DNA from 4 places in the Martinezella sp. CNPSo 3795 genome. Region 3 is predicted to be linked to each of the others. Evidence: predicted binding sites of a transcription regulator. Region 3 holds the regulator's gene; each other region holds the start of a gene.

Region 1 (7,794 bases), on a different contig from region 3:
TTCATAGGGAGTCCTGCCGTTAATGGGCTTATGGACATCAGCGCCATTCTCCACCAGCAGACGTACCCGCTCGCCCATGCGATGTTCCAGCGCCCAGGCAAGCTGATAGTCGAAAACAGTCTGCATGTTCTCGACGAATTTGCCGTCTTCGCGCACGAACCAATTGTTCTTATCCCTAGCGGACAAGCCATATTCGATCAGCAATTTCAGGCATGTATCGTCCCGCTCGAACATGCGGTTGTAGAGCGCCTGACTATCATTGGCTTCAGCGCCCGCATCGAGCAGCAGCCGCGCGAATGCCTCGCATTCCGGATGCGGCGGCTGACGATCCTTTCCCGCCTCGCCTTCGCCGAAGACGCCGGTCAAAACGGTGAAGCGATACTGACCGGCATCGAGAAAGAAGGCGTTGACATCGGCCCCGCGCCGAACCAGCTCACGGGCTGCCGGCAGGCTGGAACGACCCGGCACGCGAGCATAGGCTGCGTACATCAGCGGAGTGAGATCATGCGGCCCGCCCCTGCGATCGAGAAGCTGTGGCTGTCGATCAAGCCAGCGACCTACCCGGTCGGCGTCGCCAAGCGCGGCGGCGACATGGATGCTTTCGTCGGCAATCTCCGGATGGGACTCCAGCAGCATTAGCGCCTCATCGAAGCGCGCGGGATCGGCGGGAATATTGGCAAAATACGAAACGGTCGCCAGCGACAGGAAACGGTTGGCGAGCTGATCCCGTGGGATATGCTTGCGATCGCCGCTTTCCAGATGTGCCTTGAGCTTCGCCCAACTCGAAAAGCCGAATTCGCGGGCAAGAACGAGCTGAATGTCCTGCAGTCCAACGCTGGCTATATCCGCAAAATAGGGCATAACGCGGCTGCGCGCCGAAGTATCGCCGGCTTGAACGGCCTTAAGGAAAGACTTGGCCTGCTTTTTAAGGGAATCGAGAGTGGCGTCGACAGCCAAAGAGCGCGTGGTCACGGTAGACCTCCTTCCATTTACGTCCGGTATCCGCGCCCACAGACTGAAAAGAGGTGTGGCAGTCTCACTTTAAATGCATCAGGTGGGCCTAGCCCTTCCCGCGGATCGGATGCGCCCTGAGAACGCATCCAGATCTATCGCGCCGGTTGCGCTCTGTCCAGAGCTCAGGCAGGCTCGTAGCGGACATAGGCGAACTCGTCCCCATCCGGTGACCAGTTCGGCACATTGATCGATCCCTGCCCGCCAAAGAGCTCGAACAGCGTCGTCAGGTTGCCGCCATCCATATCCATCAGCCGCATCCGCACATTGAGATCGCGCGGATGATCAAAGACGTCAGGATCATAGGAGATCAGGACCACCTTGTCGTTCTTTGGCGACGGATGCGCGAACCAATTGCCGTAATTATCATGGGTCACCTGCTCGAGGCCGGTGCCATCAGGATGGATGCGCCAGATTTGCATCAGGCCGGTGCGGCTCGAATTGAAATAAATCCATCGCCCGTCGGCCGAATAGTCAGGTCCGTCATTGCGGCCCTCGCCATGCGTCAGGCGGGTCTCTTCGCCGCCATCGATCGAGATCGTATAGATATCGAAAACGTCGTTGCGGATGCCGCAGTAGGAGAAGCGCTTTCCGTCCGGCGACCAGCCATGCCAGTAAGAGGGCAGATTGGTCGTCACCTGCCTTGGCGTGCCGCCCTCTGCCGGCAGAACATAGATGCAGGATTTGCCATGCTGCGTCTTGTCGGAAATGGCAATCAGTGAACCGTCCGGCGAGATGCCGTGATCGTTGTTGCACAGGGTCGCAAAGCCGGTATCGATCTGGACGATCCCACTGCCATCCAGCGGCAGCCGATAGAGCAGCCCGTCGCCATTCAGCAGCAGATAGCGGCCGTCAGGCGAATAGTTCGGCGCCTCGATCAGCTGGTCCGTTTGCCAGACGATCCGGTTCGCACCCGTGCGGATATTATAAATCTCGACCGAGCTGCGCATTCTTCCTCTCCCTTGCCGTTGGATGCCGCGATCAGCGATCGCGGAACCGGTTGGTGATCGGATAGCGGCGATCGCGACCGAAATTCTTCTTGGTGATCTTCACACCCGGCGCAGACTGGCGGCGCTTGTACTCGGCGAGATAGAGCAGATGTTCAACGCGATGTACGGTCGCGACATCATGGCCTCGGGCCACGATCTCCTCCACCGACATCTCCTTTTCCACCAGGCATTCGAGGATATCGTCAAGCACCGGATAGGGCGGCAGTGAATCCTGGTCCGTCTGGTTCGGCCTTAGTTCCGCCGAAGGCGCCTTGTCGATGATATTATGGGGGATGACCTCGCCCGAGGGGCCGAGCGCGCCCGGCGGCACGTGCAGGTTGCGCCAGCGCGACAGCGCGTAGACCTGCATCTTGTAGAGATCCTTGATCGGGTTGAAGCCGCCGTTCATGTCGCCATAGAGCGTGGCGTATCCGACAGACATTTCCGACTTGTTGCCCGTCGTCACCACCATCGAACCGAACTTGTTGGAGATCGCCATCAGGATGGTGCCGCGGGCGCGGCTCTGCAGGTTTTCCTCGGTGATGCCGCTTTCCGTGCCTTCGAAAAGATCGGACAGAGCCGAACTGAAGCCGGTAACGGGATCCTCAATCGGCACGATATCGTAGCGGCATCCGAGCGCCTTGGCGCAATCGGCCGCATCCTTCAGCGAATCCTGCGAGGTATAGCGATAGGGCAGCATGACGGTGCGCACACGCTCTTCGCCAAGCGCATCGACGGCAATCGCCGCGCAGATCGCAGAGTCGATACCGCCGGACAGGCCAAGCACGACCGACTTGAAGCCATTCTTGTTGACATAGTCGCGGAAGCCCAGCAGGCAGGCGCGATAATCCGCCTCCTCGCCCTCCGGAATATGGGCCATCGGCCCTTCGGCGCAATGCCAGCCATCGCCATTCTTCTTCCAGGTCGTCACCGCCAGCGCGGTCTCGAACTGGCTCATCTGGAAGGCCAGGGTCTTGTCGGCATTGAAACCGAAGCTGGCGCCATCGAAAACCAGTTCGTCCTGGCCGCCGAGCTGGGCGGCATAGATCATCGGCAGGCCCGTCTCGATGACCTGCTTCAGCACGACCTGATGGCGCACGTCGACCTTGCCGCGATAGTACGGCGAGCCATTCGGCGACAGAAGGATTTCCGCACCGCTTTCAGCCAGCGTCTCGCAGACGCCGAGCTCGCCCCAGATGTCCTCGCAGATCGGGATACCCAGTCGCACGCCGCGGAAATTGACCGGACCGGGCATGGCGCCCTGATCGAACACGCGCTTCTCGTCAAACTCGCCGTAGTTCGGCAAGTCTACCTTGTCACGGATCGCAATCACCTTGCCGCCATCGAGAACGGCAATCGAATTGTAGCGGCCCGTCTCGTCCTGCCGGGGAAAGCCGATGATCACGCCAGGGCCGCCATCGGCCGTATCGGCAGCCAGAGCTTCCACCGCCTTCCAGCAGGCGCGGATGAATGCCGGCTTCAGCACGAGATCTTCCGGCGGATAGCCGGAAATGAACAACTCCGTCAGCAGGACGATCTGCGCGCCTTCGCGCGCCGCTTCGGCCCGGGCCTCACGCGCCTTGGCGAGATTGCCGGAGACGTCGCCGACCGTCGGATTGAGCTGCGCGACGGCGATGCGGATGGTGTGGGTAATCTGGCTTTGCTCTGTCATGCCATACATTTAGCGATGCCATCTTTCTTCCGCAACCGCCTTCCTTCCCGCACACGCATCAAAGATCGCACTACGCGCAGAGGAGGTATTTTTGCCCCAAAAAATACCAGGCCAGCCTTGCAGTTCATGAAGAATTCATGACAGAAGCGTGACACTTATATGAATATTTTGTAGCTTTTGGAGAAAGCATTGGTCGCATTGGTCATCGAGTCCGCCTTGGCGGGCAAGCTTGCCCTTTTCCAGAAGATCGGCGCGGCAAAACAGAAGTCTGCCGCTCTGCGCCTGCTTCTGAGCCTTACGCTGACCCTCCTTTTCTCCCTGTCCATCGTTATGACGGTCGAATGGGTTGCACGCGGCGAATTCGCCTCCGCTTGGACCTATCTCCTTTCCCCGTCCCGTCCGGGCCTTGCCACCATCGGCGTTGTCATGCTGACCATGCTGACACTGGATGCCTTGATCGGTCGCGCGCATCTATCCGCTTTGATCGTCGCTCCAGTGCTGCTCATACCGGCCTTCATTTCCAGCCAGAAGCAGAATTTTCTCTCCGATCCGCTCTACCCTTCGGACTTCCTGTTTGGGCGGCAGATCATGGAGCTGATGCCGGTCATGGTACGTGATCGCCCTTGGACGGCGATTGCCCTGGCAATCGGCATCATCGCCGGCACCGGCGCCATGATCCTGTTCTGGCGCTATATCCGGAGCCACACGGTCGCACTTTCGCGAAACGAGCGCCTTGCCCGGCTTTCGATCTGCCTGCCGCTGGCAGCACTTTTCGCCTCACAGATGGACCCCACACAATATTCCTATGTTCGCGAGAAGCTGGGGATCATACCGATCGTCTGGGACCAGACGGAAAATTACAACCACAACGGCTTCATCGTCGCCTTCGCGCTGAACCTGCCCATGGCCGACATCAAGTCACCGGCCGGATACGGCGCTGGCGCCATCGACACCATGCCCGCAAGAAATTACGGCTATCTCTCCGGTCCGCGCCAAAAGCCCGACATTATCATGCTGATGAGCGAATCCCTCTGGGATCCGACGCGACTTTCCAACATCGCCTTCACACCGGATCCGATGCCGACGATCCGCGCCAGACAATCGGGCAATGTCTTCTCGCCGGAATTCGGCGGCATGACCGCCAATGTCGAGTTCGAGGCACTGACGGGCTTTTCCAACGCCTTTCTCCCTTATGGCAGCATTCCCTATCAGCAATATGTGCGCCGCCCGCTGCCGTCGCTTGCCACTTTCTTCCGCGGCGAAGGCTATACGGCGCGCGCACTGCATCCCTTCAGCGGCTGGTTCTGGAACCGTAACGAGGTCTACAGGGCTTTCGGCTTCGAAGAATTTCATACCCAGGAGACTTTGCCGCCCATGGATAAACGCGGCATGTTCGCAGCCGACGACTCCCTTATGAAGGAAATCATGAGCGAAGGAGACGCCGCCGAGCGTCCCTTCTTCTTCTTCGCGGTCACTCTTCAGGGACATGGGCCTTACGAAGCCGACCGCTATTCTGAGAATACCGTCGATATCGCGGGCAATTTGAACGACGATGACCGTGCGGCGCTCGCTACCTATGCACAGGGCGTTCGCGAAGCCGATGACAGCCTGAAGATGCTGATGGATTGGGCCGAAAAGCGCGACCGGGAAACCATTATCGTCCTCTGGGGCGATCATCTGCCGCCGCTCGGCAGCGTCTATCCAAACACCGGCTACATGCCGCAGCAGGTGGCAACCCGCAAGGCGCCGCTCGACGTCATGAAGAAGGAGCACGAAACGCCGCTCGTCGTCTGGTCGAGCAAGAAGGGCGTTCGCAAGGACATCGGTACCATCAGCCCCTCGCAGCTGCCTTATCACCTGCTGAAAACGGCAGGCTATGAGCATCCTTTCTATACGGGCTTTCTCGGCCGCGTGCAGAAGAAATACAACATCGTCGACCGCTATCAGCTGGCAACCCGCGACAGCCAGACCTTCCCCGATTGGGGCCGCAAGGAGCCGGAGCTTGACCCGACCGTGCGCGACTATCGCTATCTGCAGCACGACATGATGTTCGGCCACCAATATGGTTTGGAGCGCTTCTTCCCGTCTCATGCGGAGCTAATGGGCCAGGAAGACAGCTAGCCCATTATAAACATGAGTTAGTGCGGGTGTTTTTTTGCGATAACAGTACGCGCAGCAGCTCCATGCGCAATCGAGTTTGAAACCCTTCCCTCGTTGCATTTTTCCCCATTGGTCGAATAGTTGCATTCAATGCCACAAGGACCTTGGAGCCCTCCCAATGCATAATCTTCCCAACTTCGTTCATCTGCATTTTGACAAGACAGCCGATCAGCTCGGCGATATCGAAAAGCGCGTTCTTAAAAAGGCGCACGAGCGGAAAATCATCTCCACCGATATCAACGCCGCCATCTCGGCGGAATCCTCCCGGGGGCAGCGTCTCGCAGACAGCATCGCCCGTGTCGGCGGCTCATGGTCCTTCATTATCGCCTTCCTGCTGTTTCTGGCCTTCTGGTGCGTCATCAACACGATCCTCCTCACCACGAACGCCTTCGACCCCTACCCCTTCATCTTCCTGAATCTCGTTCTCTCCATGCTCGCCGCGATTCAGGCGCCGATCATCATGATGTCACAGAACCGGCAGGCCGAGCGGGATCGTTTCGAGGCGGCCAAGGATTATGAAGTCAATCTCAAGTCCGAGCTGGAAGTGCTGTCCCTGCATCAGAAGATCGACATGCAGGTGTTGACCGAGCTTGCGGTGGTGCGTGAAGAACTCGCCAAACTGAGCAAGCTCGTTGCCGAAAAAGGCACCATCTAAAGGTCAATCGGAGGGGCCTGCCGTCAACAGCCCCGGTCGCCCCTGCCGATATTGCGGCAGTCCGTCGCTGATCTCGTAATAATCGCCCTTGTCGGCGCAATAGATATGATAGCCCATCTCAAGGCCGCTCGGCTGATCGAACAGACCGGCCATGATCGATATTTCATCGGCGCCATCGGCCACCCAAAACAGAGCCGAGCCGCAGATCCTGCAAAAGCCGCGGTGAGCGAATGTGCTGGCACGATACCAGGTGATCGCCTCTTCTCCCTCGATGACAAGATTTTCGCGTGCGACATTGGTCGCGGCATAATAGAGCCCGGTCTGTTTGCGGCACTGCGAACAATGGCAGGCGACCACTTCGCGCAGTTTTCCGTGCGTCCTGAAACTTACACTGCCGCAGAGGCAGGCTCCCGTGTGTTCGTGGCTCATCATCGCTCCCCTTATTTTGAGGCAGCCTTGCCGAGAACGGAAGTTGGGTCAATTTCAAAGAACTGAAGCGTCTTTCAGCCAAGCTGATCGCTCCTAGCCCAAAAGCGAACGGGCCGGTTTTCGCCGGCCCGTTCGAGAGATCATGAATGCGGCTTCGCTCAGCCGTGTGCGCGCATACGCTTCTCGTCCCGACCGCCCTTCATCCGCTCAGCGAGCAGGAAGGCAAGTTCCAGCGCCTGGTCGGCATTGAGACGCGGGTCGCAATGTGTGTGATAGCGATCCTGGAGATCCTCGGCGCCGACCGCGCGGGCGCCGCCCGTGCATTCGGTCACATCCTTGCCGGTCATCTCGATATGGATGCCGCCCGGATGCGTGCCCTCGGCGCGATGGATCTGGAAGAAGCTTTCCACTTCCGACAGGATGCGTTCGAACGGACGCGTCTTGTAGTTGTTGAGCGTGATCGTATTGCCGTGCATCGGGTCGCAAGACCAGACGACCTTGCGGCCTTCCTTCTCAACGGCGCGAATGAGGCGCGGCAGGTTGTCGGCAACCTTGTCGTGACCGAAACGGCAGATCAGCGTCAGGCGGCCAGCTTCGTTCTGCGGGTTCAGGATGTCGATCAGATTAAGCAGATCGTCCGCCTGCAGCGAAGGACCGCACTTCAGACCAATCGGGTTCTTGATGCCGCGGAAATATTCGACATGGGCGTGGTCGGCCTGGCGCGTACGGTCGCCGATCCAGAGCATGTGGCCGGAGGTGGCGTACCAGTCGCCGGTCGTGGAATCGACGCGGGTAAAGGCTTCTTCATAGCCAAGCAGCAGCGCTTCGTGGCTGGTGAAGAAATCGGTTTCGCGCAGGCTTGCGTTGCTCTCGGCGGT
Region 2 (7,794 bases), on a different contig from region 3:
CACTGGCATTGCTGAGGAGATCGGCATTCAGGGTCTGCAGGATTGCCAGTGCTTCCAGACGCGAGGTCGGCGTGTCGGGCCACTGAGAGGCAGCCGGCATTTCCTGCGCCGTCGCCGTGTGCGCGCCAAGCGCGATGGCGACGGAGCTGCCGAGGGCAATCATGCGGACGAAAGACGGGGGCTTTGATGGCATGCGATGAAATCCTCTGCACTGATGATTTTACAGGCCGGAACCTAATGGCTGAGAAATGCGCCGCTGGCATAGATGGCAGGCTTGCCGCTATTGGCAAGACGCGAAAAGGCTGTTGCGGACAAGCGCGGCAACTGGCCGCAAAATCATCCGCTGTCTTCCTTACTGAATAGGATGCTTACGATCCGATCGCATTCAGGCTGGTGAAAGCCAACTGAATGAGACCGGCCGTGGCGATGAAGGCCAGTGCTGAGACGAACAGCGCCGCCAGGATCAGCAAACCGTCCCGTGCCATCAGGGCGACTGAGATCGCCATGAGGGCAACGACCGGCATATAGTTGCCGAGCGGGATCGGAAGGACAATGGCGACGGCCAGCAGGAAGATCGGAAAAGACAGCAGCCATTGCATGGTGCCGCCCGTGAAAGCGGCCAGACGGCCCGGACGAACGACAGTTTCGACCTTGGCGAGGATCGGCGCGCTGTAGCGTACGATGAGTTCCACGATTACTGGCGAAAGCCGGCGTCGGTTGATAAAGGCCGGTAGCCATATCCTCCGGCGGCCCAGTGCGATCTGCACCGCCACCAGAGCGAGAGCGCTTCCGAAGACGACGCCGAACGGTCCTGGGATCGGGATCAGTGCCGGCAGCGAGAGAAAGAGGATGGTAAAGGCCATGCTCGTGTGCCCGAGGCCGCTGAGCACCTCGCCGATGGAGATGCCGCCCTGCTCATGGGTGAGCCTGGCGAGATGGTGCAGGCGAGTGGATGCCCTGTCATCATGCCCAGTCGTATCGGCAGCCTGTTCTGTCATCGGACATCACCAGATAAGGTCACCGGAATTTCTTGTTTGCACAAAGCGTCAGGCTTCATCGACACCTTCGCCCTTTCCCTGGATAAGCCTGATGACGGGCGCGCAGTCCGGATTGCTTTTATCGAGCAGATCGGCAGGGCTGCTCCAGCCGGTCGACAGGCCGATGACGGTTGAAATCGTCCAGAAAGTGTCTTCGGAGGCGCGTTGCGCCAGTGCCGGGACCTCGGACGAGAGACATGCCTGCGATTGCCTGATGATCCCGACAGGCTGGCCGGCGGCAGCGGCATGCCGCTCGATTTCGGCTTGAAGCGGGCCAAGGGCGAAAGTTGCAAAAAGGGCTGCGAGGAGATTGGAGATCATGTCTGTACCTTGTCGGAAATCTGTTTGAAGCGGGGAGGGAAGTGCCCCAAGCGGGGCACCTCATGGCGTCAGGCGCTTTCAGCCTTGTCGCGCGTCTTCAGCAGGCTCCAGCCGACGCCGCTTGCAATGATCGCGAAGGTGATGCCGAGCGAGAGGACGGCCGGGAATTTTTCGAGACCCAGCATATCGGCGACGAAGATCTTCGAGCCGATGAAGACGAGCACGACGGCGAGCGCGGGCTTCAGGTACCGGAAGCGGTGGATCATGGCGGCAAGCGCGAAATAGAGGGCACGCAGGCCAAGGATCGCGAAAATATTCGACGTATAGACGATGAACGGATCGGTGGTGATCGCGAAGATCGCAGGAACCGAATCCACGGCAAAGATGACGTCGGCGACTTCGATCAGCACGAGCGCCATGAAAAGCGGCGTGATGAACCAGACCATTTTTCCGTTCTGCGGATGCGGCTGCTTGACGAAGAAGCGCTCGCCATGATGGTGGTCGGTGACGTTGAAGCGGCTGCGCATGAAGCGTACCAGCGGGTTCTTTGACACATCCGGTTCGGTATCCTTCACGACCAGCATCTTGATGCCGGTGATGATGAGGAAGGCGGCGAAAACATAGAGCAGCCAGGAGAACTCGGCCACCAGTGTCGTGCCGACGCCGATCATGATCGCGCGCAGCACGATGACGCCGAGAATACCCCAGAAGAGCACGCGGTGCTGATAGAGGCGAGGCACGGCGAAGAAAGCGAAGATGAGGGCAATGACGAAGACGTTGTCGAGAGCCAGCGTCTTTTCCACGACGAAGCCCGTCATGTAGGCCAGGCCGGAATCGGCACCGAGATACCACCATACCCAGCCGCCGAAGGCGAGGCCGAGCGTGATGTAGAGAACGGAGAGTTTGATGCTCTCGCCGACACCGATCTCCTTGTTTTCCTTATGCAGCACACCGAGATCGAAGGAGAGAATGGCGATGACGAGCGCAAGGAAGCTTACCCACATCCAGAGCGGCTTTCCCAGCCACTCCACGAAGAGCAAAGACGTTTCCATGTCGGAAAACCCCTGTCGGCGCGGTGTCGGAAAGGTCCGACATCGCGAGAGCGCCGACGGCTCTCACCAGAGGGGCCCGGACCAGCGGGTTGGCCAATAGCTGGGAAGCCGACGTCGGCGTTTCAAGGGTTTGCGTGCATTTTGCAAAGACGACAATGTCACGTAGCGTCTAAGGGTTGGTTCGACCGATATGGATGCCGTAAACGCTTGCCCTTTCCTGCGCGACGAAATCAGCCAGGGCGGGAGGAATTTCGACCTGGGCGGTATGCCGCGCGAGAATATGGAATCCCTTCGGAAGACAGGTCGCGATGCGGCCGATGATCGTTTCATAATCGACGATCAATATCTCCTGTCCGGCCACAAGGTCGAACAGCAGCGGATCGTCGATCACATGCTCATTTTCACAAAACCAGTAAGAGGAGATTGTCAGGTCGGGAAGATACCCGATCTGCGCCGGCAGGCTTCGTTGCTCGAACTGGAAACGTCCCGGCAGGCCAGCCGCTGACATCAGCTCCCTGGCGAGAGCGAGCTGATGTTCGGATATGTCCAGCCCGTAAACCTCGAGCTCGGGATTTCCGGCAAGATAGGCAAAGGCAAGGCTGAAGGCGCCCGAGCCGCAGCCGAGATCGCATACCCTTCTATATTTGTGGACCGTTGCTTCGAGGCTGGTAAGTACCTGCAGGCACTTCAGTGAATTTCGCATTCCGAACGCACGCGTGAAGGCATCGGCGGAACGACTATAGTCGAATATCTCGATCTGGCGCCTGCTTTCGACAGCATTGCGCAAGGCAATGGAATCGTTGCTGGGATGGTATAGATGATTACATCTGAGCAGAACTTCGGCAAATTCTTCGAAATGCCGCGTCTGTACGTCCGTGCCGGTCATGCAAGCCTGTCCTCGCCAAGGATATTGTCTTTGGCGTGATTGGAAAGGCTGCATGCGCCGAAAGCAAGCCCTCAAAACTTGCCCATGATGCCCGGTAGGGCAAGGGCGCGCAACAACGATCATCGAACGTCGGCGCCGCCATGTCAGCCTTGCGGCAGGGCGATCGGAAATCCTTCGAAGGTCTTGAGAGTATCGAGGACGATTGCCGTCTTCACATGCTGGACCGATTCATGCGGAAGCAGCACGTCGTTGACGAAACGGGAGAGATCGGTAAGCCCGCGGGTGGCGACCTTCAGGTGATAGTCCATTTCTCCTGTCAGCGCATAGGCTTCCAGCACCTCCGGCAGACCGTTGATGAGCTGCGAAAACCGGCGGGCATTATCCCTGTTGTGGGTGGCAAGCGTCACCGAGATGACGACGAGCATGTCCAGCCCCAGCTTCTGCCGGTCGAGATTGGCCTGGTAGCTGCGAATATAGCCTTCTGCCTCCAGCCTCGTGCGTCGCCTCGAGCATTGCGACGGCGAAAGCGCAATGCGCTCGCCGAGCTCGTTGTTCGTCAGTCTGCTGTCTTTCTGAAGCTCCTCCAGCAGACGCAGATCCAATTTGTCGAGCTGTTCATCCATTGCACAAAACTCTGAGAATCCTCACGAAGCGTGTGTAGTATTCGCTTATCTTATGAGGATGGCAAGTTTGACATCATGAATGTCGGCTTAGCTTGCATGACGAAGGTTGCGCGGATTGTGTCGAATTGGAAAGAAGGTCCGTAGGTTCGGCTGGCATTTTAGATGCGGCACACACAATCAATCTTACTTACCGATCGTCGTTTTGGAATTAGCGGTTGAGAAAGTTGACTCCATTTTACGTGATTGTCATCTGGCTTTTATAAGTGGGGAGCGGGAAGCAACCAAACGCAGGGGGTATAAATGCGTAAACTTCTTCTCGCCATGATGTCTGCGGCCTTGATGTCCGGCGCAGCCCATGCAGCGACAGTCTATCCGTTGGACCGGGCAACGGTACTTGCCGGCTCTCCGTTCGATTTCAAGGTGGAATTCAACAAGGTCGTCAAGCCGGAAGACGTGAAGGTCACGGTCAACGGCGAAAGCTACGACGCGGTTTTCGGCAAGGCGGCTGATTTCGTCGCAGAAGAGAAGGGCGCTGAAGACAAGGTACTCGGATCGGCCCTGATCCTGCGCGGCATCAAGCTCGCAAAGCCCGGCCAGTACAAGGTCGAGGTTTCGGCCGGCGACGAGAAGAAGTCCGTCAACTGGGATGTCTATGGCACGTCGGCCACGCCGAAGGCCAAGAACATCATCTTCCTGCTCGGCGACGGCCTCTCTGTTGCACACCGAACCGGCGCCCGCATCATGTCCAAGGGCATGACCGAAGGAAAGGCCAATGGCCGTCTTGCCATGGACGATATCCCGCCGGTCGCCTTCATCGGCACCTCCTCGACCTCTGCGATTGCCACCGACAGCGCCAATACCATGTCGGCCTACATGACCGGCCACAAGTCGGCCGTCAACGCCCTCGGCGTCTACGCCGACCGTACGCCGGCAAGCCTGGACGACCCGAAGGTCGAAACGATCGGCGAGGCGTTGCGCCGCACCGGCAAGAAGTCGCTCGGCATCGTCACCACGGCCGAAGTCGAAGATGCGACGCCGGCAGCGCTCGTTTCCCATACCCGCAAGCGCGGCGACAAGGCGGAGATCGTCGGCATGATGTACGACGTCAAGCCGGATGTCCTGCTCGGCGGCGGCTCGGCCTATTTCCTGGCGAAGAGCGTTCCTGGCTCCAAACGCAAGGACGACAAGGACTATATCGCGCTCTTCAAGGATGCCGGCTATGCCGTTGCGACCGACAAGAACGAACTGGCGGCGGCTGCCGGCTCCAACCAGGACAAGCTGCTTGGTCTCTTCCACACCGGCAACCTTGACGTCACGCTCGATCGTGAATTCCTGAAGAAGGGCACCGTCGACAAGTTTCCGAACCAGCCGGGCTTGGTCGACATGACCAAGGTCGCGCTCGATAAGCTTGCCAAGAACCCGGACGGCTTCTTCCTGGTGGTGGAAGGTGCCTCCATCGACAAGATGAGCCATCCGCTCGACTGGGATCGCGCTCTGGTCGAAACCATCGAGTTCGACAAGGCCGTTGCCGTCGCCCGCGAGTTTCAGGCCAAGAATCCGGATACGCTTGTTGTCGTCACCGGCGACCACACGCATGGCGTTTCGATCATCGGCACCGTCGATGACGAAAAGAAGGGCACCGAGATGCGCGAGAAGGTCGGCACCTATGCGGCTGCCGGCTTCCCGAACTATGAGGACAAGGATGGCGACGGCTATCCGGATCGCGTCGACGTTTCGCGTCGCCTGTTCATGGCCGCCAACAATGGTCCGGACCACTACGAGACCTTCCGCCCGAAGCTCGATGGTCCTTTCGTGCCGGCTGTTCAGAACGAGAAGAAGGAATACGTCGCCAATGAAGCCTATAAGGACGTGCCCGGTGCCGTCTTCGTGCAGGGCAACATTCCGCGGGACGAGGACAGCGGTGTCCACGCCGTCGATGATGTCGTGCTGCAGGCGGCTGGTCCCGGCGCCGAAGGCTTCCGTGGCTACATGGAACAGAGCGATGTCTACCGTGTGCTGGCCGATACTTTCGCGTTCGGCTCCGAAAAGATGTAAGTTGTTATAGATCGTATGACCATGACAGGCGGCTTCGAGGCTGCCTGTCTGTTCACCTTTCATGAGGATATGCGATGTCCGGGGACAGGATCGCCACCATCAATCGTCGGGGCTTCTTGGCCGCTGCCGCGATTTTGCCGGTCATGGGCATTGCGGCACGTGCGAATGCCGCCGAGACATTGGGCTTCGGCGAACTCTATAAGAGCTTCGGCCCACTCGGGCTCGAATTTTCCGACAAGGTGAAGCAGCTGAGCGGCAGGGAAGTCGCCATCAATGGCTTCATGGCGCCGCCATTGAAGGCCGAGGCCGCTTTCTTCGTGCTCACGGAAATCCCGATGTCGCTCTGCCCGTTCTGCTCTTCCGATGCCGATTGGCCCGACAACATCATGGTCGTCTATCTCTCTTCCAAGCAGACATTCGTGCAGTACAACGCGCCAATCACGGCGCGGGGCGTGCTGGAATTTGGCTCGTGGACCGATCCGGAAACCGGATTCATCAGCCAGCTGCGTCTCCGCGACGCATCGTTCAGGACCGTCTGAACACATGCTTGCGCTCGATATCTCCGGTCTTGAAATGCAGTTTCCCGGCCTGGCCGCGCCGGTTCTCGCCATCGACCGCTTCCATCTGCCGGCGGGCGGCAGGCTTGCGATCACCGGTGCTTCAGGCTCCGGCAAAAGCACGTTCGTCAACGCCATTACCGGCTTGGAAGATGTCGGTAATGGCAGCATATCCTGGAGCGGCACGGAGATCACACGCCTGTCGTCCGGCCGGCGCGATGCGTTCCGCGCCCGCAATATCGGCCTTATCATGCAGGATTTTCATCTCTTTCCCGGCCTGTCCGCCTTCGAGAATGTCGTGCTGCCGATCAAGCTGACGCGGCGCCTTACGGCCAAGGAGCGGGAACGCGCACTTTATCTGCTGTCTGTCACCGGTATCGCCCGACCGCAGCAGAAGATCGAAACCTTGTCACGCGGCGAGATGCAGCGTGTTGCCGTTGCCCGCGCACTGCTGTCGCGTCCCGGCGTCATCGTTGCCGACGAGCCGACCGCCAGCCTCGATCGTCAGGCGGGTAGTGATGTCGCGGAGCTTTTGCTGCAGCTTTCGGCCGAGGAGGGGACGACGCTTGTCGTCGTCACGCATGACGCTGCACTTGCCGAGCGCCTTGGCCGCCGCATCAATCTGGCAAACGGGCGCATCGAGGAAGACAGCCAGGAGGTGGCCGCGCGATGATCACCTTCATTCTTGCCGACCTCAGGCGCTTCTGGAGCGGGGCGTTAGCGGTTGTCGTGCTGATTGCCCTGTCAGTCGCGCTGAGCGTGACGGTGACTCTGCAGGAGCGGGCAGTTCGCCTCGGCAGCGCACGCGCCGCGGAAAAGTTCGATCTGCTTGTCGGTGCTGCCGGCAGTGAAACGCAGCTGGCGCTTTCCGCCGTTTTCCTGCAGCCGGCGCCATTGCCGCTGATGGAGGGTGCCGTTCTGTCTCGCCTTGCCAGTGATTCGCGTGTCGAACTGGCGGCACCGGTCGGCTTCGGCGATTCCGCCTACGGACATCCGATTGTCGGCACGACCACGGGCCTCATTTCGTCCCTCTCGCCGTCGCTCTCGCAGGGGGTGATGTTCGCGCGTCTCGGCGAAGCGGTTGTTGGCTCGGATGTCGCCTTGCCGACCGGCGCGGAAGTCAAACCAATGCATGGCACGGCCGAGACCGGCGGCGAAACCCATACGGCCATCGCCTATAAGATCACCGGCCGCATGGCGCCGACGGGAACAGCCTGGGATCGCGCCATCCTGGTGCCGATCCGTGCCGTCTGGCAGTTGCAC
Region 3 (7,794 bases):
CGGGAAACCGCCGCCGATGCCCTTGGCGACAGCCATGATATCAGGCTTGATGCCGGCCCATTCATAGGCGAAGAGCTTGCCAGTGCGGCCGACGCCACACTGTACTTCGTCGAGGATCAGCAGCAGGCCATGTTCGTCGCAGATCTCACGCAGCCCGCGCAGGAATTCGTTGGTGGCCGGACGGATGCCGCCCTCGCCCTGAACCGGCTCGATCAGGATTCCGGCCGTCGCATCCGTGATGGCGGCGCGCACGGCATCGAGATCGCCGAATTGTACCTGATCGAAACCCGGTGCCTTGGGTCCGAAGCCCTCGATATACTTCTCCTGGCCGCCTGCGGCGATGGTCGCGATGGTGCGGCCGTGGAAGGCGCCCTCGAAGGTGATGATGTGGAACTTTTCGGGATGCCCCTTGGCGAATTGATAGCGCCGCGCCGTCTTGATGGCGCATTCCAGTGCCTCGGCGCCCGAATTGGTGAAGAATACCTTGTCGGCGAAGGTCGCTTCCGTCAGCCGCTTCGACAGCTTCTCCTGACCGGGCACCTCGTAGAGGTTCGACAGGTGCCAGACCTTGTCGGCCTGGGCCTTCAATTCGGCGACGAGATGAGGATGGGCGTGACCGAGCGAGTTGACCGCGACGCCGGCTGCGAAATCGAGGTAGCGCTCGCCATTTTCGGTGACCAGCCAGACGCCCTCGCCTCGCTCGAACCGTAACGGAGCGCGCATATAGGTGTCATAAAGCGGCGTGGTCTCGGCCATGGCCATATCTCCTGATCACAACTTTAAGGACCGATCGCTTCGATTTGATGAAACGGGTCCGAAAAAATCAAAAATGCCGCCTTGCGGCGGCCCGGGCACTATTGATGTTTTGCATCGCGATGTCAACAAAACTGGCGTTTTAGCAGGTGCGAGATAGCGCTTGCGGGCAAAAGAGATAGGTTCGGCGGCGCCTATTGCAGAAATGCCACGCCTAGGCAGCAAGTTGGGGAAAACCTCGAAATCGATTCCTCAAGATTCTCGCGACTCTTGTCACGGAGTCAGCCTCACACTAGGTTAAAAAGCAATTGCTAGACTGCATGCGGCGGAACTAGTCACCACAATTTTAGAGCGTTTCGCGCCTCGTTCCCATGCGAGGCAATGGTGAGGGATTCTGCCATCGGAAACGCGACAGCGGAGACAGGGCATGAATTGGACAGACGAACGCGTCGAGAAGCTGAAAAAGCTATGGTCCGAAGGGTTGAGCGCCAGCCAGATCGCTGCGCAGCTCGGTGGCGTGAGCCGTAATGCCGTTATCGGCAAGGTGCACCGCCTGAACCTTCCTGGCCGAGCGAAGGCGGGCGGCACGGCAACCGCGACGCGCACGCCAAAGCGCAGTGCCGCGGCTCCCCGCGCAACGACCTACGGCTCGCGCGTCGCTACCCGCACCGTGGTCGCCCGCCAGCAGGGTGCAACCATGCTGAAGGAAGAGATCGAGATAGATTCCGTCAATGAAATTCAGTATCGCCCGGCATCGAACGTCGTCGTTCCGATCTCCCGCCGCCTCGGCCTGACGGAGCTGACGGAACGCACCTGCAAATGGCCGGTCGGGGACCCGCTGAAGGACGACTTCCACTTCTGCGGCAATGACAGCCCGGATTCGTCCCCCTACTGCACCTATCATCAGCGCATGGCCTACCAGCCGGTGCATGACCGCCGTCGCAACAACGGCTGAAAGTTACCGCAAGACAAAGAGAAACGGGCCCCTCGAGGCCCGTTTTTCTATTTCCGCCGCTATTTAGTAACACCCGAGCGGCGAGCCGCTCAGGCTTCCATGGAATAGCCCGCGCCGCGAACGGTGCGGATGACATCCTGCATATTGGAGAAATTGAGCGCCTTGCGCAGACGGCCGACATGGACGTCGACCGTGCGTTCATCGACGTAGATATCGTGCCCCCATACGCCATCGAGCAGCTGCGAACGCGAGAAGACGCGGCCTGGCGAGGACATCAGGAACTCCAGCAGGCGGAATTCTGTCGGCCCCAGCCGGACTTCGCGGCTCTTGCGGTGGACGCGATGGGTTTCGCGGTCCAGCTCGATATCGCCGCAACGCAGCACCGTGGAGAGAACCTCCGGGCGGGCGCGCCGCAGCATCGCCTTGACGCGGGCCATCAGCTCCGGCGTCGAGAACGGCTTGACGACGTAATCGTCCGCGCCGGTCGAAAGTCCGCGCACGCGCTCGCTTTCCTCGCCGCGAGCCGTCAGCATGATGATCGGCAAGCGCTCCGTCTCCGGCCGCATACGCAGCCGGCGGCAGAGCTCGATGCCGGACACGCCGGGGAGCATCCAGTCGAGGATCAGGAGATCGGGGATGCGCTCCTGGAGACGCAGCTCGGCCTCATCACCTCTGAGGATCGTGTCGACCTCGAAGCCTTCGGCCTCAAGATTGTAGCGCAGCAGAACGCTAAGCGCTTCCTCGTCTTCTACAACAGCAACTCTCGGAACCATGCGCCTATGGTCTCCTTTCTTCGCTTCCAGATTATTCCGTCACTGCGCCGACGGTGTTGGCGGTATCGTCCTTCGGGCGCTCGCCTTCCGGCTGAGCACCGGTCGCCATGTAATAGATCGTCTCGGCGATGTTGGTGGCATGGTCGCCGATGCGCTCGATGTTCTTGGCGCAGAAGAGAAGATGCGTGCAGGTGGTGATGTTGCGCGGATCTTCCATCATGTAGGTCAGCATCTCGCGGAAGAGCGAGGTGTACATGGCGTCGATTTCCTCGTCGCGTTCGCGGATCGACACGGCTTTGTCCGGCGAGCGGGTGGCGTAGACATCAAGAACTTCCTTGAGCTGGCTCAGTGCCAGTTCGGAGAGGTGTTCGATGCCACGAGCGAGACGACGCGGCACGCCCGTGCCCTGAACGGCGATGACGCGCTTTGCGGTATTCTTGCCGAGATCACCGACGCGCTCCAGATCGGAGGCGATGCGGATCGAGCCCATGATTTCGCGCAGGTCCGCTGCCATCGGCTGACGACGAGCGATGGTGACGATCGCCTTGTCACCAACTTCGCGCTCGGCATGGTCGAGAACGACGTCGTCGGAGATGACCTTCTGGGCCAGGGCCGCGTCGCTGTTGACGAGAGCGCGTACGCTGTCGCTAACCATCTGCTCGGCCAGGCCGCCCATTTCGGCAATGCGGCGCGTCAGAAACTTCAGGTCTTCGTCATAGGCAGAGAGAATGTGAGTGGAGACCATTTTTCTATCCTCAAGTGAACTGTGTGAAAGGAGCCGCGCGCCTGCCATCATCAACCAAAACGGCCCATGATGTAATCCTGCGTGCGGAAATCGTCGGGATTGGTGAACATCTTATCGGTGTCGTTCTCCTCGACCAGGTGGCCGAGATGGAACATTGCGGTACGCTGCGAGACACGAGCGGCCTGCTGCATGGAATGCGTCACGATGACGATGGTGAAATTCTCCCGAAGCTCGTGGATGAGATCCTCGACCTTGGCGGTTGCGATCGGATCGAGCGCAGAGCACGGCTCGTCCATCAGGATCACCTCCGGGCTGACCGCAACGGCGCGCGCGATGCAGAGGCGCTGCTGCTGGCCGCCCGACAGGCTCGTGCCGGCGTCATGGAGCCGATCCTTCACCTCACCCCAGAGACCGGCCTTCTGCAGACTGGTTTCGACGATATGCTCGAGATCGGCCTTCGAGCGATGCAGGCCATGGATGCGCGGGCCGTAGGCGACATTCTCGTAGATCGACTTCGGAAACGGGTTGGGCTTCTGGAAGACCATGCCGACGCGGGCGCGCAATTCCACGACGTCGATGCTGTCGTCGTAGACATCCTGATCGTCGAGCGTGATCTTGCCGGTGACGCGGCAGGTCTCGATCGTATCGTTCATGCGGTTGAGGCAGCGCAGGAAGGTGGACTTGCCACAGCCGGAAGGGCCGATCAGAGCCGTGACCGTATTGGCGCGGATCTTCAGATTGACGTCGAAGAGCGCCCGCTTGTCGCCGTAGAACACAGAAACGTCCTGGCCGATCATCTTGTAAGGGATCGTCGTCATCTTCTTGGCCAAGGCTCTTTCGCTGGCAGCTTCCGTCATCATGTTCATTTCGTGCGCCCTCCCTTACCAGCGCCGCTCGAAGCGGCGGCGCAGCAGGATGGCGCCGATGTTCATCGCGACGAGGAAGAAGAGGAGCACGATGATGGCGCCGGACGTCCTTTCGACGAAGGCCCGCTCGGCTTCGCTCGCCCACATGTAGATCTGCACCGGCAGCGCCGTCGAGGGATCGAGCGGCGATGCCGGATAATTGGCAACGAAGGCGACCATGCCGATCAGAAGCAGTGGCGCGGTCTCTCCGAGCGCATGGGCAAGCCCTAGGATCGTGCCCGTCAGAATGCCAGGCATCGCGAGCGGCAGAACATGATGGAAGACCATCTGCATGCGCGATGCGCCAAGACCGAGCGCTGCGCTGCGGATCGACGGCGGCACTGCACGCAAGGCGGAGCGCGTGGCGATGATGATCATCGGCAGCGTCATCAGGCTCAGTACAAGGCCGCCGACCAGCGACGCCGAGCGCGGCAGCCCCATCATGTTGATGAAGACCGAGAGACCCAGCAGGCCATAGACGATCGAGGGGACAGCAGCGAGATTGTTGATGTTGACCTCGATCAGATCCGTCAGCCGGTTCTTCGGTGCGAACTCTTCCAGATAGATCGAGGCGGCAACGCCGACCGGCAAGGCAAGTACGAGAACGGTCAGCATCAGGTAGAGCGAGCCGATCAGCGCGACACCAAGCCCGGCGGCTTCCGGCCGGCTCGAATTGCCCGACAGAAAGAGACCGCTGTTGAAGGCCTTATGAAGCGCGCCGCTTTCGCTGAGTTGCTTCATCCATGCGACCTGGCGGTTGGAAATCTTGCGATCCTTCTCGCTGACGGTCAGATCGATCTGCCCCTTGTTGGCGGAATCGATGTTGGCGCTGGCCCGGAATGTGACGCTCTGTGTCGTCCCTATGATAGAGGGGTTGGCAACGACTCTGTCGCGCAACACGATCCTGGCGCTGTCCGACACCATCGCCATCGCCTCGCGTACAAGCGTGCGATTGGCCGGATCGATGCCAAGCGCTTTCACCAACGCATCGCGCACCAGTACGGGGTAATTGGCAGCGATCAGCACCTTCGGATCGTTCATGCGCTTACCCGTCGGGTCGATTACCTTCTCGGTGAATTCGATCGGCAAGGTGATCGAAGTCTGGACAAAGGCGGTATAACCAGTGCGGACCACGGTCGAGACCAGGATGATAAGGAAGACGAGACCGAAGATGACGGCGGTCATCCCATAGGCGCGAAAGCGACGCTCGGCGGCATAGCGCCGCTTGATGCCGATATCTCGGTGCACAGACGCACCCGGCGTCAGACCGCGCGGCATGTTGAGCTGAGAGGAAGATACGACGCCGCTCATTCGTATTGCTCCCTGTATCGACGGACAATGTAGAGCGCATAGACGTTGAGGCACAGCGTCAGGCAGAACAGCGTGATGCCGAGGGCGAAGGCGACGAGCGTCTGCGGCGAGGTGAATTCCAGATCGCCGGTCAGCTGATTGACGATCTTCACCGTGACCGTCGTCATCGGCTCGAAGGGATCGAGCTGCATGCGCGCGGCAACGCCTGCGGCCAGCACCACGATCATGGTTTCGCCGATCGCCCGCGACGCGGTCATCAGCAGCGCGCCGACGATGCCGGGAAGAGCGGCCGGCAGCAGGACGCGCTTGACCGTTTCCGAGCGGGTGGCGCCGAGGCCGAGCGAGCCGTCGCGCAGCGACCGCGGCACGGCCATGATGATATCGTCCGACAGCGAGGAGACGTAAGGGATGAGCATAACGCCCATGACGAAGCCAGCCGTCAAAACGCTCTGCGCCTCGATGAAGCTTCTGTAGTTTCCGGTCATAAGCCCGTCGATCTCGGCGGAGATATCGCGCAGGAAGGGGCCGACTGTGACAAGGGCGAAGAAGCCGTAGACGATCGTTGGAATGCCGGCCAGAACCTCCAGCATCGGCTTGGCGATGGAGCGAACGCGAGCCGAGGCATATTCGGCCATGTAGATCGCGGCGAACAGGCCGATAGGCACGGCAAAGAGCATGGCGACGAAGCCGATATAGACCGTACCTGCCAGGAGCGGGATCAGACCGAAGGTGCCCGAGGTCTGCGCGCCGGCGCCGGTGAAGCGCGGGTCCCAGACGGTACCGAAGAAGAACTCGCTGGCCGGCACCATACTGAAGAAACGCGCCGCTTCCGAAAGCATGGAAACGACGATGCCGACCGTTGTCAGCACCGCGATGGAGGAGGCAACGATCAGGGCTCCGAGGATGACTTGCTCGACCCGGTTGCGGGCGCGAAAACGCGGCGCAATCGCGTGAAGGCCATGGGCCGCGCAAAGCAACGACAGGACGATCGCCGCCGCCGCCATGACCATGCGGCTCAATTCGCGCATGCCATTATATCTATTCGCGGCCTCGATCATGTAGCCCGTGGGGCGTACGGCGAGTGGAACGCCCTTCTGCGCCAGCAGCAACTGAAGATCGGCCTTGCCGCCATCGACATCGGCAAGCTCCTGGCTATCGAGCATGCGCATGCCGCGGGCGATGCTGCGCACCATGCCGTAGCTGAGATTGAGCTCAGCCGGCGGCAGAGACTGAACCTCCTCGGGAAAGGATTTGGTCACCAGGCGGTCGATGACGATGGGACTGACGATCAGCCAGGCGCAGATGAGCGCCAGGGGCGGAAGTACCGCCCATATGGCGGCATAGGCACCGTGATAGCCGAGCCGGGAATGCATGGACGAAGACCTGCCGCCCGACAGCGCGGCCGCCCTCACCCGCCCCAGCACGAAAGCGGAGGCGCCGAAGACCGACAAGCAGAGCAGCAGCAGCGATACACTCATTCCCATTCCCCGGCGAACCCCGGGGCAGCGGAAAGCCGCACCGGTGCCCGACCCTTCAGCAGTCACATGATCTTCCCGCCCGCGAAGTCCTTGCGGATCTGGTCGCGCTCAGCATCCGGCGCCGGCACGAGGCCATATTCCGCCAGCGGGCCGTCCGGTCCGATCATCTGATCGCTCGTGAAGAAATCGACATATTCCTTGAGCCCCGGGACGACACCCAGATGGGCTTTCTTGACGTAGAAGAACAGCGGTCGCGATACCGGATAGGTGCCATCGGCGATCGTCTGGCCCGAGGGTACGATGCCGCTGACGGTGGCGACCTTCAGCTTGTCGGCGTTGTTCTGGAAGAAATACAGGCCGAACACACCGATGCCATGCTTGTTGGCATTAATGCGGGCCAAGGTCTCGGGATAGTCGCCATCGATATCGACTGCGGCGCCATCCTTGCGCACGGCAATGCATTTCTTCGCCTGCTGAGCGGCATCCGAGAATGCTGCCTTGATGACATCGGCCGCGCCGGAAGCCTTGCAGCCGGCAGCAAGCACCTTCTCTTCGAAAACTTCGCGCGTGCCATGCTTCTCGCCCGGAATATAGGCGGCGATTTCAAAATCCGGCAGCGATGGATTGATCTCAGACCACTTCTTATAAGGATTGGCGACGAGCTTGCCGTCGACGACGACCTCGGCAGCAAGCGCCTTGTAGAGATCGACCGGTTCGAACCTGATATCCGGATTGCTCTTGTCGAAGGCAAAGACGATGCCGTCATAGCCGATCTTGACCTGCTGGATGTCAGCGACACCGGCAGCCTTGCAGGCTGCGACTTCGCTGTCCTTGATCGGACGAGAGGAATTGGCAATGTCGATCGAATCCGTTC
Region 4 (7,794 bases), on a different contig from region 3:
TTGGAGATCGTCTTCCAGTTAGTCATCATGCCGCCGAGCCAGCGGGCGTTGACGTAGTACTGAGCCGAACGCTTCGCGCTGTCGGCGATCAGTTCGGACGCCTGGCGCTTGGTGCCGACGAACAGAACGCGGCCGCCGCGGGCAACGGTGTCGCTGACAACCTGCAGAGCGCGGCTCAGCATCGGAACCGTCTGGGCGAGGTCGATGATGTGGATGTTGTTACGATCGCCGAAAATGTACGGCTTCATCTTCGGGTTCCAGCGGTGCGTCTGGTGGCCGAAGTGAACACCTGCTTCGAGAAGCTGGCGCATAGAAAAATCGGGCAATGCCATGCCTTTGTATCCTTTTCCGGTTGAACCTCCGCAAGGCGAACAGCATCCTCTTCGAGAATGCCACCGGGCGGAAAAATCCGGATTTCTCCCGGACAATCCCATGCCTTACGTGTGGAATGCGGGTGCCCATACCTTCGATTCGCTTGGAATGCAAGGCTTTTGGATCAAAAAAACAATCTCGCCATGCCCTCAGCTGGCCAATTTATCAAGAAGCGCCAGCATGACATTGGCATCCGGCATAGGCAATACGGCATCGATCTCGGCCGGCAGCAGGCCGGCGATGGCATTGTCGGCATCGCCGGTCGCGGTGCCGAGCGGTCCGCGGAAACCGTGCCTGGTCCAGGCGAGCTCCTGCAATCGCGGGCTGATGAGAGCTTCGATCATGCGATCGACCTGTTCGTCGATCGCGATCAACGGATGCGCGGAATAGACGGTTGGATGCGGATAGAGCACGACGGGCTTGGCGCTGTTGCTCGCCTGAACCCTCTTCCAACGCTGCGGATCGGCGATGATCCATTCCACCAGCTGATTCTCATAGCCGACGATCATCGGTTCGCCGCCAATGCCGCCCGCGAGATACTGTTCGAACAACTTGCCCGACGAAGACGACTTGAAACCCATGTTGCGGAAGATCGCCTGGGCCTTGTCCCCGAACTGCGCCAGAGCGTCCGGACTCGCGACGTTGCCGCTCAGGAGGCTCAGTACCAGGCCGGAAAACATGAAGCCGGAATTGGAGCGATTCGGATCGGTCGACACGATTCGGGCCTGGCCATAGAGCGAGTTGACACCGAGCTTCGACCAGTTCGTGCCGGCAAGCACGGCATCCAGCAGCGCCTTGAGATCAAGCTGGTGCTGCCCCTCCGGCGTCGTGTTGACGAGCCCCGCCTTGGTCAATCCATCGACGACCGGCTGCCAGGAATAGACGACGACGGGCGTGTTGAGGATGACGCGGTCGTTGCGGATCTTAATGCTATTCTGCCGGGCGATATCGACCATGATCGACGAGGATGGCCAGAGGAAGGCGGGATTCTGCGACAGAAGCGCCTGCTCCCGCACCATTTCCACGGAGCCTGCGACGCGGCTGTTGATCTCAAGGCCATGACTGTGCAGTGCCGATACCACGTCGGCATCGGCAAGGAATGCCTCCTTCTCGCCGCCGATGAAGCCGAAGAGCTTGGTGCTGTTGCCGAGCAGCCCTTGCAGCTCCGGCCTGTCCTTGACGGCGAAATAGCCTCCGGTCCCTGCGACCCCGGCGGCAAGAAGCCCTACTCCAAAAGCGCGGCGAGAAATGGCCATCAGCGTCCTATATCCTCTTTGAGTGAGGCCTGTATGAGGCGCAGCTCCGTATCAAGCGTATCGAGCCTGTCTTCGATCAGGCTGTCGGAATAGTGTACGAAAGCATCTTCCAGTTTGGTCAGAACGAGACCGACCTCCTGAAGGCGCGCAACATCCGGCTGGCGTTTCGCTTCGATGACGGCAAAGCCCTCCGCCACCTCCGCGGCCCGCGGCAGATAGTAGCTGAGGAACCGCCTGACGGTGCCGGCGCTTTCCGGATTGGCTTCCACCTTCGCAAAGACGTCCGCGGCGATCTCCGCCAGATGCCGCACCCGTTTTGCCACATCCTTGCTGCCGATCTGGTTCGCCGATGCTTCCAGCCTTTCGGCCGCGGGAGCAGCCGTGCTCAACAGGTCGCGGGCGAACTCCAGACGCCCCCTGCCGATCGCCTTCGCATCCAGCCCCTCGAACATGCGCTTAGGTGCAAGGATGAAAATCAGGCCGACGAAGACCAAAAGACCGATGATGGCGGCAATCCATATCGGCATGCCGGCAAGAAAGCTGAGCACGGGAACGACGATCGCGGCAGCAAGCCCCGCCACGATCCAATTCCAGTCATTGCCGAACCAATTGCGCATTATCGTCCTAGAGCAATTCCAGCAAAAGCGCGAAGCGGTTTGGCTGGAATTGCGTGAAAAGAAAGAGATAGAGCATTTCTGTGACTCCGGTCAGAACAGAAATGCTCTAGTTATAGCCGCGCACCGCCCGGAATGCGCTGACCAGATCACCACGGCCGTCGAAGACGCGCGCCGAGGTCTCCTGCGCGAGGGCATCGAGCTGCCGCTTGTCGGCATCGCCGAAGGTGATGCCGAACACTGGCACATGCGGGCTTACAGATGCCCAGCGGCTCATGAAATAGCCATTGCCATCATCGGATTTTCCATCCGTCATGATGACGATCGCGGGCAAGTAGGATGACAGCTCTTGCGTCGACTTCATCCAGTCGAGCGCCTTGCTCGCACAGGCATACATATCAGTACCTCCACCCGCATGCTGACGCGAGACCCTTTCGACCAACATCTTTTGCTGATCGGGCCTCCCGGTCGCCTCGATCGTGGTGCGCACATTGGCGTCAAAGGGAATGACCAGGATGCGATCGGCTGGCGTCCATTGCGCCAGGACCTTGCCTGTTTCTTCCGGGTTGAACAGGAATTGCATGGCCGCCTGAAGCTGTTCTTCGCCCTTGCCCGCCATCGAGCCGGAAAAATCGAGGCAGAGAGCCGTCAGCGAAGGCTTGCGCAGCGCCACCTGATAAAGATCAAGCGCCTGGCGGATCATGGCAGGCTCCGGCATGCGGATGGCCGTCACGATCCGGGTCGGATCGAAATTCCAAGTCAGGTCCGGCTTGGCGGCAATATCGGAGAGCGGGATGCGGCGACCCGTATCGGCAATGCGTTTCTGCACTGGCGCGGAACGCAGATAGTCGACGAGCTGGTTGAAGAAGGTCTCGAGCTCCTGCCCTCGCCCATGATCGACAAAGCCGATAGGCGAATCGGCGACGACGACGCCATCGGCGGGGTAGATGGCATAGAGTGGCTCCTTGCCCATGCCGGCAAGCTTGTCATTGGTTTCCTTCAGAATCGCTTCGTAATTCCACATGGCGTCGTAAAGCACACCCTTGCCGGCGGAGTCGGTATAGAGATCTGCAAGCCAGCCCGACGAGCCCGAAGAACGCTCCACACCGCCAAGCAGCGCGCGAACCGTGCTCTGGACATCCGGCTTGTCGAGATCGCCCGGCTCTATCACCGGTTTGTTGCCGAGCGCACTCGACAGCATGGCAAGATAGGCACTGGCGCCGGAATTGGATTGCGTGGCCGATGTCATGAGAAACTTCAGCGAACCGCTTTTCACTGCCGCCAGTATGTCCTTCATATAGACCGGCTTGCCGACCCAGCCGAGCGCCTCGGCTTTGGATTTGCGCACGCCGAGAATAACAGGCATCTGCGCGACCGATGTCAGCGACTTCACGCGACGCTTGGTGTCGAACATATCGACCCAGACGCTCGACGCCGGCCAGACGGCATCCTGTTCGACGCCCTGTTCGCTCTGGAGTGCCAGACCGATATCCAGCGTACCCTCATAGCTGAAGCTGCAAGTCGCCTTCTTCTCCTTGCAGAACTCTTCGACGATCGGCTGCAGGACGGTGTTTTCAGAACCGGAAATGATCGAGAATTTCGAGACCTGCTCGCCGACATTGCAGCTGCTCAACAGGAGTGTGCCTGCCAGCGTCAGCGCGGTAGCAAAAGTGCGGATTGCCATGGGTTCACCGCGCCTCGATCATCGCCTTCTTGAGCTCAATGGTCATTTTCTGCATTCGCTGCTCGGCCTCGGCCCGCTTGGCGCGGCCATCCTCCTGCACCTTCAGGACGCCACCGATCGTGTCGATCAGATCGCGGTTGGCGGCAGCAAGCGTGTCGATGTCGACGATACCGCGCTGCGATTGCTGTTCTATGGCAATCGCCTGATCCTTCATCATTTTCGATGCCTGGCGGATCATGTCGTTGGTGGCGTCGGTGACGGTCCTCTGCAGTTCGAGCGCGGACTTCTGCTGGGTCAGGCCCAGCAGGATCACCATCTTCTGCTTCCAGGCCGGCACGGTCAGTGCCGACGTCGCCTGCAGGTTCTCGATCAGGGTTTCGTCACCGGCCTGAACGATACGGATCTGCGGCAATTGCTGAATGCCGAGTTGGCGCGCCTGCTGCAGGTAGAAGACCCGCTTTTCCAACCGGTCGAGAGCCTGGAGGCTGTCCTGATAGACCTGCGCTTCCAGCATGCCGCCGCCGGGATTGGCCGAAGCCGCATCAGCGGCACTTTTCAGCCGGGGAAGCTCCGTCGCGCGGAAGCGCTCGGCAAACGTCTTTCCAGCCTGCACATAGGCGTCGAGCTGTACGATGGATTGCTTGGTCTCCTCATGCAGGTCATCGAGGAGAGCGATATCGCGGCGCAGAATGTCTTTGTGGCGATCAAGCTCCAGTCCGATGCGGTCGATCTGGCCAGCCACGTCCTCGAACTGCTCCTTGAAACGCTCCAGCTTCGCCCTGAACGAGGAAAACATCCGCGATAGGAAGCCCTCGTCCTTCAACGAGGCAGGATCGAGCTTCTTCGACTTGACGATGATATCGGTCAGCAACTTGCCGACTTCGCCGAGATCGCGGTTGCGCACCTCGCGCAGGATACGATCGGAATAATCGGAAACGGCCTGCTGGGCACGGTCGCCATAGACGGAAATGCCGGCCCTGTCGGTCAGATCTATGCTGTCGCCGATGCGGGCGATTTCCGCCGGATCGGCCGTGACGACCGGCAGCGTGTTATTGGAACTCGTGGAGATACCGGTATTGCTCATAGGTCGTGCTTTCTCGTCCATAGACTCGGGAGCCGACCGCAAAAATTGCCAATCGCCCCAAGACGATGCCCTCGCGCGCCCCACTACAATTTCAGATCGAAGCAGAGGGAATATGCACTTACTTCTGCGTGTCGATCGTTTCACACAATAGTGAAACTTGGATCACAGTTTTATGACAGAGGTTTTGCACGTTGAACGAGAGTCTATTGGCACGCCTTCGTACCGAGAACTTCAAGCTTGGTGAGCTTGCCGGTCAGCACGAAGTCACCATAATCCATGGTGAGGTCGCGCGTGATACCGTTTTCGTAGAGCTTGAAGGACATCCGGTAGACGGGCATGGCGTCGCCGGTGGACTTTTCGTTGAAATAAGCCACGGTCACCGGCCAAAAAGGCGTCTTGGAGAAGGCGCCAGCCTTGTCGGCATCGGGATCATCGGTCGCCGGCGTCTGTTCCTTGCCGACGACGGTGGTGGCGATCAGCGGCTTGTCCCCATCGTCGGAACCGTCGAAAACCTGCGCCTCGAAAAAGTTCTTGCCGAGCTTGGCGTTGTGGATGATGTCGAGCATGTGCTCCGTCGGGAAACGGCTCTCGATGATCTGGACCTGCTTGTTCTGCGGCTGGGTGAGGTCGACCTTGATGCCCTTCTGGTCGTCGCTTGCGGCGCCGCGCACATCCTTGTCGAGCTGGCTGTCAGTATAGGACTTGGTCTCGAAGCGGAACAGCCGCTTGCCGAGATCCTCGAAGGTCGTCGTCTGCTGGTCGCTGACGCGCGTTGAGTCCCCCGTATCGATCTTCGTCACGAAGCGGAAATTGGTGGTGAATCCGGTGCAATCGGAGCCTTCGAACTCATAGACCATGCGGCCGACCATGCCGGAGATGCCGGAGCGATCGGAGGCATCCTTCAGTTCAAGATCATAGACGGCGCGATGCGCGATCAGCCCGCTCGGACCGGCAGCATGGGCTGCCGAGGTTCCCAGTGACAGAATGCTCAGGCCCGAAACGACGGTAGCAGCAAGACTCGAGCGGAACATTCATTATCTCCTGTTGGACTCGCACGCGATGTTATAAGAACGCTTTCGGCTGAACGAGGCTGCCGATCCTAAGTGACCGAATTTAGTCTTGATGCCGGATTTTTGAAGTTTTTACAACAAAACGGGAGATGAATAATGTCCGACGCTATCGAGGGCCGCCTGAAGGAACTCGGCATCGTTCTGCCGCAAGCTGCAGCACCGGCCGCCAACTACGTTCCCTATGTCATCAGCGGCAATCTTCTCTACCTGTCGGGACAGCTGCCGATGGAAAACGGCAAGATCGGCGTCACGGGTCATCTCGGCAAGGATGTCGATGTTGCCGGCGGGCAGCGGGCGGCCGAGCTTTGTGCCATCAATATTCTCGCCCAGGCGAAAGCTGCCCTCGGCGGCGATCTCGGCCGGATCAAGCGGCTGATCAAGCTCAACGGCTTCGTCGCCTCGACGCCCGATTTCGTCGAACAACACCTTGTGATCAACGGCGCATCCAATCTTCTGGCAAACGTGCTTGGCGAAGCCGGCAAGCATGCCCGCGCCGCCGTCGGCATGGCCGCCCTGCCGCTCAATGCCGCCGTTGAAATCGATGCCATTCTGGAAATTGCATAATGAGCAAGCTTGCCTGGTTGACCGAGCGTCCAGTCGCTCACCGCGGCTATCATGACATGAACAAGGAAGTCTGGGAAAATACACTCTCCGCCTTCAGCCGCGCCATCGAGGCGGGCTTTGCCATCGAGTGCGACCTGCACTACGCCTCCGACGGCGTTCCGGTGGTCTTTCATGACGACGACCTCCAGCGCGTCTGCAATCTGCCGGGCGAAGTGCGCGAACGCACCTCGGCCGAGCTCGGGCTGCTGTCGGTCGGCGGTACCAAGGACAAGATCCCGACGCTGAAGCAGCTCCTGCGGCTCTGCGACGGCAAGGTGCCGCTCGTGCTGGAGCTGAAAGGGCGCGAAGGCGATGACGATGGCTTTGCCGAATCCGTGCTCGAAGTGCTGGAAGGCTACAAGGGGCATGTGGCGCTGATGAGCTTCGATCATTGGCTGCTCAAGGACCTCAAGGCGCTGGAAGCGCCCTACCCTGTCGGACTGACGGCTGAAGGAAACAAGCCTGAGACGTTTTTTCAGCATGACGAAGCCATGCATCTTGGGCTAGACTTCATCTCGTACTTCTACGGCCACCTGCCGAACCCCTTTGTTACGGCGCAACGCCAGCGCGGTATTCCGGTCATCACCTGGACCGTGCGCGACGAAGCGGCCCGCAAACATACATTTGCCAATGCAGACCAGATGACCTTCGAAGGTTTTGATCCGCGCCTGGCCTCGTAAATCGGCATCGATTGAAGAAGAGGCTTTGCGCATACCCAAATTGCCGCTGCGCCGACAGTGCGACCTTCGGGCGGATGGCGCGGCGGTGAGAGCCCCTTCTTTCCTTTCAAGCGCAAGAGTTTGATGACAGACGAATTATCCATTCGAGTCGAACGATCCTTCAAGAATATCGCCCCGGAGAGCTGGTCGAAGCTGGCCGGAGCGTCCAGAACCGGCAGCGTCCTGCCCTACAATCCCTTTGTCTCGCACGCCTTCCTCTCATCGCTTGAGGAGTCCGGTTCCGCCACCGACAAGACCGGCTGGCTCGGCAATCACCTGCTGCTGGAAACCGAAAGCGGCGAATTGCTTGGTGCCGTCGCCGGCTACCTCAAGAGCCATAGCCAGGGCGAATATGTCTTCGACCATGGCTGGGCCGATGCCTTCGAGCGTGC

The links. Region 3 encodes PhoB, which activates phosphate uptake and scavenging genes when phosphate is short. Its sites were predicted from a motif close to TGTCATNNANCTGTCAT; they were not measured.
Positions count from the first base shown of each region.
Region 1: a site for PhoB is predicted at 3,810-3,826, ahead of AC13QY_RS14995 (LTA synthase family protein). Genes of this name have one in related genera too.
Region 2: a site for PhoB is predicted at 4,164-4,180, ahead of AC13QY_RS01535 (alkaline phosphatase). Genes of this name have one in related genera too.
Region 4: a site for PhoB is predicted at 5,172-5,188, ahead of AC13QY_RS22935 (toxic anion resistance protein). Genes of this name have one in related genera too.

Region 1 covers NZ_JBXSOQ010000004.1:331,850-339,643, reverse strand. Annotated here, with positions in the region: gene AC13QY_RS15010 (ankyrin repeat domain-containing protein) at 1-972, opposite strand, end outside; gene AC13QY_RS15005 (TolB family protein) at 1,137-1,961, opposite strand; gene AC13QY_RS15000 (NAD+ synthase) at 1,993-3,672, opposite strand; gene AC13QY_RS14995 (LTA synthase family protein) at 3,862-5,793, shown strand; gene AC13QY_RS14990 (DUF1003 domain-containing protein) at 5,951-6,487, shown strand; gene AC13QY_RS14985 (GFA family protein) at 6,491-6,916, opposite strand; gene AC13QY_RS14980 (class II 3-deoxy-7-phosphoheptulonate synthase) at 7,075-7,794, opposite strand, start outside.
Region 2 covers NZ_JBXSOQ010000001.1:308,334-316,127, forward strand. Annotated here, with positions in the region: gene AC13QY_RS01505 (hypothetical protein) at 1-193, opposite strand, end outside; gene AC13QY_RS01510 (exopolysaccharide biosynthesis protein) at 369-998, opposite strand; gene AC13QY_RS01515 (hypothetical protein) at 1,047-1,358, opposite strand; gene AC13QY_RS01520 (TerC family protein) at 1,427-2,410, opposite strand; gene AC13QY_RS01525 (SAM-dependent methyltransferase) at 2,580-3,296, opposite strand; gene AC13QY_RS01530 (Lrp/AsnC family transcriptional regulator) at 3,440-3,919, opposite strand; gene AC13QY_RS01535 (alkaline phosphatase) at 4,220-5,974, shown strand; gene AC13QY_RS01540 (hypothetical protein) at 6,049-6,513, shown strand; gene AC13QY_RS01545 (ABC transporter ATP-binding protein) at 6,518-7,204, shown strand; gene AC13QY_RS01550 (ABC transporter permease) at 7,201-7,794, shown strand, end outside.
Region 3 covers NZ_JBXSOQ010000005.1:119,018-126,811, forward strand. Annotated here, with positions in the region: gene AC13QY_RS16195 (aspartate aminotransferase family protein) at 1-756, opposite strand, end outside; gene AC13QY_RS16200 (GcrA family cell cycle regulator) at 1,181-1,708, shown strand; gene phoB (phosphate regulon transcriptional regulator PhoB) at 1,798-2,481, opposite strand; gene phoU (phosphate signaling complex protein PhoU) at 2,513-3,226, opposite strand; gene pstB (phosphate ABC transporter ATP-binding protein PstB) at 3,277-4,092, opposite strand; gene pstA (phosphate ABC transporter permease PstA) at 4,108-5,442, opposite strand; gene pstC (phosphate ABC transporter permease subunit PstC) at 5,439-6,920, opposite strand; gene AC13QY_RS16230 (substrate-binding domain-containing protein) at 6,983-7,794, opposite strand, start outside.
Region 4 covers NZ_JBXSOQ010000009.1:83,485-91,278, forward strand. Annotated here, with positions in the region: gene rpsB (30S ribosomal protein S2) at 1-332, opposite strand, end outside; gene AC13QY_RS22920 (hypothetical protein) at 522-1,628, opposite strand; gene AC13QY_RS22925 (5-bromo-4-chloroindolyl phosphate hydrolysis family protein) at 1,628-2,245, opposite strand; gene AC13QY_RS22930 (VWA domain-containing protein) at 2,352-3,926, opposite strand; gene AC13QY_RS22935 (toxic anion resistance protein) at 3,931-5,010, opposite strand; gene AC13QY_RS22940 (cell envelope integrity EipB family protein) at 5,214-6,041, opposite strand; gene AC13QY_RS22945 (RidA family protein) at 6,177-6,644, shown strand; gene AC13QY_RS22950 (glycerophosphodiester phosphodiesterase) at 6,644-7,363, shown strand; gene AC13QY_RS22955 (GNAT family N-acetyltransferase) at 7,487-7,794, shown strand, end outside.